Regions from separate parts of the Providencia sp. genome, predicted to be linked through region 1. Evidence: predicted binding sites of a transcription regulator. Region 1 holds the regulator's gene; each other region holds the start of a gene.
What was found. The regulator PurR, encoded in region 1, represses purine synthesis genes. The targets are predictions, from matches to a motif close to CANGCAAACGTTTGCNTG.
Positions count from the first base shown of each region.

Region 2: purE (5-(carboxyamino)imidazole ribonucleotide mutase) is a predicted target of PurR. The motif match lies at 849-866, and genes of this name have one in related genera.
Region 3: purT (formate-dependent phosphoribosylglycinamide formyltransferase) is a predicted target of PurR. The motif match lies at 914-931, and genes of this name have one in related genera.
Region 4: purL (phosphoribosylformylglycinamidine synthase) is a predicted target of PurR. The motif match lies at 1,134-1,151, and genes of this name have one in related genera.

Region 1 covers NZ_JBQDNB010000025.1:33,152-35,364, forward strand. The annotation lists gene sodB (superoxide dismutase [Fe]) at 1-5, shown strand, start outside; gene purR (HTH-type transcriptional repressor PurR) at 437-1,462, shown strand; gene punR (DNA-binding transcriptional activator PunR) at 1,464-2,213, opposite strand, start outside.
Region 2 covers NZ_JBQDNB010000021.1:12,318-14,530, forward strand. The annotation lists gene ppiB (peptidylprolyl isomerase B) at 1-57, shown strand, start outside; gene lpxH (UDP-2,3-diacylglucosamine diphosphatase) at 69-791, shown strand; gene purE (5-(carboxyamino)imidazole ribonucleotide mutase) at 947-1,462, shown strand; gene purK (5-(carboxyamino)imidazole ribonucleotide synthase) at 1,462-2,213, shown strand, end outside.
Region 3 covers NZ_JBQDNB010000023.1:48,354-50,566, forward strand. The annotation lists gene purT (formate-dependent phosphoribosylglycinamide formyltransferase) at 1-863, opposite strand, end outside; gene rarD (EamA family transporter RarD) at 975-1,901, opposite strand; gene ACTH6U_RS15905 (aminoimidazole riboside kinase) at 2,089-2,213, opposite strand, start outside.
Region 4 covers NZ_JBQDNB010000011.1:83,588-85,800, reverse strand. The annotation lists gene mltF (membrane-bound lytic murein transglycosylase MltF) at 1-940, opposite strand, end outside; gene purL (phosphoribosylformylglycinamidine synthase) at 1,234-2,213, shown strand, end outside.

The DNA.
Region 1 (2,213 bases):
CATAATTCAAATTGTTAATATGATTAAGGGCGAGTTATTTTCTCGCCCTTAATCTTTTCATCCAATGAGGATGTGAATATAATCAGAACAGATGTACCGCAAACACAATAATTACGGCTAGCGAACCTAATGCTGCAAATAATCCAAATTTAAAATCTGTATCCATGAGTTCCTCTCATCTTAAAGCAATTAAGCAAGTAAAATAACCATAATAACGATAAGGTTAATTAAGTATACACTGCCAAAATTGTAAAACCAGTGTCTATGTCACATGTTATAACATCAATTATTTCTTTCGTTTTTGAGCTAGATCAGACAAAATCGACAACAAACCGCTAATTTATTGCCAGCAATAGATCTATGCATCAATATGCAGGTAATTTTTTAACAAGAATTCTTAACAAGACCTAATGTTGGTCAGGAGTTTTCCCCACCCATGGCAACGATTAAAGATGTGGCGAAACGCGCTGGCGTCTCCACCACAACCGTATCCCATGTTATTAATAAAACGCGCTTTGTAGCTGAAGATACAAAAGCTGCAGTATGGGCTGCTATAAAAGAACTCAATTATTCACCTAGCGCGGTTGCCCGTAGTTTGAAGGTTAACCATACAAAATCAATTGGGTTGTTAGCCACATCAAGTGAAACACCTTATTTTGCTGAAGTCATTGAATCGGTAGAAAACTGTTGTTATGAAAAAGGCTACACACTGATCCTATGTAATTCCTATAATGATTATCGAAAACAATCAGCTTATTTGCAGATGTTGGCACAAAAGCGAGTGGATGGGCTATTAGTGATGTGCTCAGAGTATCCAGATACGCTTTTAAGCACTTTGGAAGATTATAGAAACATTCCTATGGTTGTGATGGACTGGGGTGCTTCTCGTGGCGACTTTACTGATAGCATTATTGATAACTCTTTCCATGGTGGTTATCTTGCTGGTCGTTATCTGATTGATAGAGGCCATCGTGATATTGGTATCATTCCTGGCTCTTTGGAACGAAATACAGGTATTGGTCGTTTAACTGGTTTCCAAAAAGCAATGGAAGAAGCGAAAATAACACTCAAAGATGAATGGGTCGTTCAAGGCGATTTTGAACCTGAGTCTGGCTATAAAGCCATGATGCAAATTCTTAGCCATAAACAGAAGCCAACTGCTGTATTTTGTGGTGGTGATATTATGGCTATGGGTGCTATCTGCGCCGCAGATGAAATGGGTTTACGTGTACCTCAAGATATTTCAATTATCGGCTACGATAATGTTCGTAATGCGCGTTATTTTACACCTGCATTAACCACAATCCATCAGCCCAAAGAGCGTTTAGGGCAAATGGCATTTTCTATGCTGCTCGATCGCATTGTCAATAAGCGCGAAGATGCTCAAACTATTGAAGTCCACCCTCGCCTTGTTGAACGTCGTTCTGTTGCCGATGGTCCATTTATCGACTACCGCCGCTAAATTAGGGTGCTAACCATTCAGCGTTGAGTGTTTCACTATCACCAAGATAATCAAGCAACCAACTCAACGCTGGAGATGTATTCTTTTCCACCCAAGTCAAACAACATGGGCTAGGAGGAAAAGGTTGAGTCAACGCTAACTCGACTAATTTATCATCCGCACACAGTGGAGCCACTCGGTGCTCAGGCATCATCCCAACACATAACCCATTAAGTACGCAAGCCACACCATTTTCCCAGTTAGGTACAACTAATCGACGCTGGTTATCCAGTGCCCACGTATCACGCTTTGGCAAATTACGAGATGTATCTTCTAAACATAAACTCGGATATGGCCGCATTTCATCATCCGTTAATTTATTATTGAGTTGTGCAAGTGGATGTTTAGGCTCTGCTACACATAACCAAGACATGAATCCCATATCACGAAAACTATAACGTTCACCAATAGGTGATGCTCTTGTAGCGCCAATAGCAACATCAACCCGACCGTCAGCAAGCGCATCCCACACACCGTTAAATACTTCAGGATGAATATAAAGTTCAATGTCAGGAAAATGTCGATAAAAATCAAGAATGAGTTGCTCAGTACGCTGTGGCTTTACGATACAATCCACTGCAATACTAAATTGACCACGCCAACCATTTGCAACTTGTTGGCACTGATGGCGTGTATCTATCATTTTTTTGATAACAGATCGGCTTTGTTTAATAAAAATGACGCCGGCCTCCGTCAATACAACGTCACGATG
Region 2 (2,213 bases), on a different contig from region 1:
CACCAAGACGTACCACGCGAAGACGTTCTGATCGAAAAAGTGACTATCAGCGAGTAATCTCAGAAGATATGTCCACTTACATCATTGCAGATTTACATCTGAGTGAAGATGAACCGGCGATCACCGCCGGTTTTATCCATTTTATTCAGCAGCAAGCTATCCACGCTGAGCGCTTATACATACTCGGTGATTTTTTCAATTATTGGATTGGCGATGATGACGATAATCCGCTTCACCTACAGGTAGCTCAAGCGCTAAAACAACTGACTGAGCGCGGTATCCCTTGCTATTTCATTCATGGAAATCGTGATTTTTTAATTGGTCAACGTTATGCTAAACAGTGCGGTATGACTATCTTACCTCAAGAAACATTGTTAGAACTGTATGGCAAACGGATATTAATTTTACACGGCGATACCTTGTGCATTGATGATGCAGCGTACCAAAACTACCGTAAAAAAGTACATACACCTTGGATACAAAAGCTCTTTCTCACTCTACCCTTGTTTATTCGCCGCCGAATTGCACAAAAAATGCGCAGTGATAGCCAGCACGCGAGCAGTATGAAATCTGAGTCAATCATGGATGTTAATCCACAAGCCGTCATTACTGAGATGCAAAAATATCATGCTGACTGGATGATCCACGGACACACCCACCGTCCTGCTATCCATGAAATTGCCATTAATGACAAACCACATTATCGAGGTGTGCTCGGCGCATGGCATCAAGAAGGCTCTGCATTTGTGATTAATGAACAAGGTATTGAGCTCATTTTTTTCCCATTCTGATTAATTTATCTCTCATTATTTTTATCGTTTACGCCTACTGTTAGCTCAAAAAACAACCACGCAAACGTTTTCCTTACCGCATTACCATGATATGATCGACTTAATTCCATTTCCCACCTTACCGGTGATATTTTTTAAATACAGGGAAGCACTAAATGACTGCCCAAGTTCCTGCTCAATCTGCGGCAAAAATCGCCATTGTTATGGGTTCTAAAAGTGATTGGACAACCATGCAGAATGCTGCTGATGTGTTGACTGAACTGCAACTGCCTTTTCATGTTGAAATTGTCTCCGCTCATCGCACGCCCGATAAACTGTTTTCATTTGCAGAACAGGCTAAAAAAAACGGCTTTGATGTGATCATTGCAGGTGCAGGTGGAGCGGCACATTTACCCGGTATGTTAGCAGCGAAAACCCTCGTGCCTATTCTAGGCGTTCCTGTACAAAGTGCTGCACTTAGTGGAGTTGATAGCCTGTATTCTATCGTGCAAATGCCAAAGGGCATTCCTGTTGGCACCTTAGCAATAGGGAAAGCTGGAGCCGCAAACGCCGCACTATTAGCGGCACAAATTTTGGCGATAACCAATCCGGATATTTTTAAACGCTTATCAGCATGGCGTGAAACACAAACTCAAGATGTGCTAAATAACCCAGATCCACGGGAGGCATAATGAAACCAGTTTGTGTCTTAGGAAATGGTCAGCTTGGTCGTATGTTGCGTCAAGCCGGTGAACCGCTGGGAATAGCTGTCTTTCCAGTAGGCTTAGATGCGGAACCAGAAGCCGTTCCTTATCAACAAAGCGTGATCACCGCAGAAATTGAACGTTGGCCAGAAACCCCCTTAACCAAAGAATTAGCCCGTCATAATGCGTTTATTAACCGTGATATTTTTCCACGTTTAGCAGACAGATCCCCACAAAAAAACTTATATGATTCATTGCAACTTGCCACCGCCCCTTGGGCTTTACTTGAATCCCCTGATCAATGGCCTGAATTATTTGCCACATTAGGTGACTTTCTGATTGTAAAACGCCGCACTGGTGGCTATGACGGCCGTGGGCAGTGGCGTGTAAGACCCGGCGATGAAACTGATTTACCTGCTGAAATTTATGGTGAATGTATTGTCGAACAAGGCATTCCATTTGATGCCGAAGTCTCTATTATTGGTGCTCGAAACCGAGTCGGAAAATCTGTTTTTTACCCAATTACACATAATCTTCATCAAGAAGGTATTTTACGCACCAGTGTCGCCTTCCCTAAATCAAGCAATGCCCACCAGCAACAAGCACAATCGATGTTGAGCGCTGTCATGGATGAACTTGATTATACTGGCGTGATGGCAATGGAATGTTTTGTCGTCGGCGATAAATTACTCATTAATGAGATTGCACCACGAGTGCATAATAGCGGCCACTGGACACA
Region 3 (2,213 bases), on a different contig from region 1:
CCGGTATCATGAGGGCGAGGAGAAACTTCATTAAAAATAATTTCATCGCCACAAACAAACAATTCCACCCCAAATAAACCATAGCCGCCAAGCGCAGTGACTATTTTCGCAGCCACTTCCTGTGCTTTTTTCAGGGCAATATCGTTCATTCGCTGCGGCTGCCAAGACTCACGATAATCCCCTTTTTCTTGGCGATGCCCGACAGGTGAACAAAAATGAATACCGTCAACAGCACTAATAGTAAGTAACGTAATTTCAAAATCAAAATTAACCATTTTTTCAACAATAACGCGACCTTGTCCTGCTCGACCACCTTCTTGAGAGTAATTCCAAGCTTGTTCAAGTTGTTCCAGTGAACGAATAATACTTTGCCCTTTACCTGATGAACTCATCACCGGTTTTACAATGCAAGGAAAACCAATTTCAGTTGCTGCACGGATAAAATCTGCTTTATTTTCAACGAAAAAGTATTCAGAGGTCGGTAAGCCAAGCTCTTCAGAAGCAAGACGACGGATACCTTCTCTGTTCATCGTTAAAGATACCGCCTTTGCGCAAGGCACAACTTTTTGTCCTTGTTGTTCTAACTCAACAAGGGCCTGAGTCGCGATAGCTTCAATTTCAGGTACGATAAAATCTGGTTTTTCTGCTAAAACTAACTGACGTAGCGCTTCACCATCAAGCATGTTTATCGTATAGCTTCTATGTGCAACATGCATTGCAGGTGCATTTTCATAACGATCAACCGCAATAACCTCAATCCCTAAACGTTGGCATTCAATCGCCACTTCTTTACCTAGCTCTCCTGAACCGAGAAGCATGACTTTTGTAGCAGAGGAGCAAAGAGCAGTACCTAATTGATTCATGATTGATGGCCTTTGTATGCGGACAGATGAAAATAATGAAGTAGATTATATACGCAATCGTTTGCTTCCGCTATGCAGAAACTTTTTAAAACAATAACTATCCCATGATAATCAGAGTTTGGGGGTTTCATCACGCCCTGTTACAAATGGATCTCTACGATGAAATTCACTATAGCGTTTATGTAGCAGAGCAAGAATACAACATAATAAGCCAAGCCAAATGAGAGAGAAACTAACCCCTTTCACCCAATCAAAAAGCTCATTAAATAAGAATACTGCCAATAAAAATTGAATGGTTGGTTCGATATATTGTGCAAGACCAATAACCGTCAATGTTGTTCGTTTAATTGCAGCCGTGAAGAAGATCAGTGGAATAATAGTCACGGGCGCTGCGAGCATATAAAGTAACTTGGTTTGCCAGTCGCCATTCATAACAGCGCTCGTTCCGTTTGCAGATAACCACCATGTAATGGCGAGTGCAACAGGAAATAACCAAAGTGCCTCTAGTAGTAATGAGGTAAAGACATCAAAACGAATAAACTTACGAATTAGGCCATAAATTGCAAAAGCACTTCCCATAATTAAAGCCAGAATAGGTAGTTCGCCATACTGCCAAATTTGATATCCCACTCCTGCACAAATAAAAATCACGGCCAGTTTTTCTGCAAAGATTAGCCGCTCACGTAGGAATATTACACCTAATAGAATTGAAAAAAGTGGATTGATAAAATACCCAAGGCTTGCCGCTAATACCTGCCCATGCGTCAAAGCATAAGTAAAAGCAGTCCAAGAGACAGCCATAATTGATGAGCTGAATAAGCATAAAATAATCGAACGTTTGTCAGCCCAAACTTGCTTCCATAATGATTTATTTTTGATGATCAGGCGGATAAGAAATAGGAAAGGAATTGACCATATCAGGCGTTGGGCTAAAAGTTCTAATGCCTGAGCGCCGGGAAGCAGGCGATAAAACAAAGGGGTAATCCCCCATAATATATAAGAAAAAATAGCTAAAGCTACTCCCGAACGCAGTAACATAGTTTATCCATAGTACAAATGTCAGAGTATAAATATAAACAAGTGAAATACATTCAATATCATACGCTAATATCAAGAAAATAGAACTTTCAGTCATGATAAAACATCACATATTTGCTTAATATTAGTCAATAAACAGCCTGATTAAATCAAGGTGACATATTTATATCACCTTGTTCCACTCGCGTTATAATTCCCTTTGATGCAACGGCGGCTGTTGAGCAATAAAATCAATGAGCTCTTGTTGGGTTGGCGCTGCACTAATCGCACCTTTTCGAGTTGTAGCTAATGCACCGCAAGCCGCGGCTTGAG
Region 4 (2,213 bases), on a different contig from region 1:
GAGATTCTTGCCATGCAATGGCGGCAAGTAGCTTCCAATCTAGTGATGTTGCGTATCGTTCGAATAGAGGCTGATATTCAGGTAATTTATTATTGATTGCACTGATAAATGTTAGGGTATCAAAATAATCGAATGTTTTGACATGACTAAAATATTTTTCATTTAGACGAGCAAGTAAGTCAGTTTCGTGGCTTGAATTGAAAAAATCGAGTAATGCCGCATCTAGACTATCATCCTGATTACGGCTCATATACCAAGTGATGGCATGATCGTCGAGTAAATCAAAAGCGACAGCGATTTGCGGATGAATGCGTTGTTGCAGTGCAATGGCAATTGAATCTTCCAATACATAATCAATCTCACCCTCTGCTACCATTTCAAGTAATTGATTTGTAGTGTACTTTGAGCTTTCTTCCCATTTTAGGTTTGGGTATTCTTTAGCGAGCCTTTTTAAAGTACTTGCGTGAGCGGTACCTGACATAACCATCAGTTTGCCGTTGATATCATTAAAAGATCTAGGACGAGTTGAACCTTTGCGGTAAACCAGTTGCTGAGTTACATTTAAATAGCTCGGCCCCGTTTTCATTTTCTGTAGTCTATCTTTGTTATATAACAAGCCAGCTACTGCAATATCTGCGGTGCCATTGTCTAAATCATCAAAAATTTGTTCGAAAGTGGGTCTGATGGTGATTTTTAACTTCACTCCTAAGTACGCAGCAAAGCCTTGAGCAAGCTCATAGTCAAAACCACGAAGCTGTTTTTGCTCATCGATATAGATAAGTGGCGAGCTAACGGCACTAATACGCAATTCCCCTTGAGATAGAATTTTATTGACTTGAGAATCTTGCGTATTTGACCATCGAATGTTGAAGCCGATGATCATAGTAGCCAGTAAAGCAATGACCACGATAATTAAATAGTTAACTTTTAAGTTATTCAAATAGTTATTTCTCGTGCATTAACTGGTGTAGTTGCTGGTGTAGTGATTCAAAAAAAATTTAAAAAAGAAAAAATAATTAAGTAATGGTTATAATTCCAGTGGTTAGGTATTTTGCTCAACTATTATGATCGGTGCAACCTATATTATGCTATTTAGCACATAATAATATTTCACTAATCGCTTTTTTTTTAATCACGCAAACGGTTTCGTATTGATGAACATTGCTTTATAATAGTGTCGGTTTCCCTGCTTTCATGATCAGGGCTGGCGTTTAAAAGAGAGAAATAAAGACGATGGAAATTTTGCGTGGTTCACCTGCTCTATCAGCATTTCGTATTACCCGCCTTTTGGCACTGTTTACTGAAAAACAGCTCCCTGTAACGGATATCTATGCTGAATATATGCACTTTGCTGAATTATCAGCGCCGTTGAGTGATAGTGAGCAAGGAAAACTGAGCAGCCTATTAAATTATGGCCCCTCTCTTGCAGAGCATGAACCATTCGGTAAACTTATTTTAGTAACCCCGCGTCCGGGAACTATCTCTCCTTGGTCTTCAAAAGCGACGGATATTGCACATAACTGTGGCTTAGCGCAGGTCAAACGAATTGAGCGAGGTATTGCTTACTATGTTCAAGCTAATACGTTAACTGAAAAGCAATGGCAAGAAGTCACCGCAATATTGCATGATCGTATGATGGAAAGGGTGTTTACCTCTTTTGATCAAGCTTCTGCACTATTTGTACAGCATCAGCCAGCACCATTGAAAGTGATTGATATCATTAAAGGTGGGCGTTTAGCCTTAGATACTGCAAATAAAGAAATGGGCTTGGCACTTGCTGATGATGAAATTGATTATTTACTCAATGCATTTACGGGCTTAAAACGTAATCCAACCGATATTGAGCTTTATATGTTTGCGCAGGCAAACTCAGAACATTGCCGCCATAAAATCTTCAATGCAGATTGGGTGATTGATGGTGAAGAACAGCCGAAATCGCTGTTTAAAATGATTAAAAATACCTTCGAAAAAACACCTGATTACGTCTTGTCTGCATATAAAGACAATGCTGCTGTTATGGAAGGCTCTTCAGTAGGGCGTTTCTTCCCTGAACCGAATGGTCGTACATATCGTTATCATCAAGAAGATGCGCATATCTTGATGAAAGTTGAAACTCACAACCACCCAACGGCTATTTCACCTTGGCCGGGCGCTGCAACGGGCTCTGGTGGTGAAATTCGTGATGAAGGCGCAACAGGGCGTGGTGCTAAACC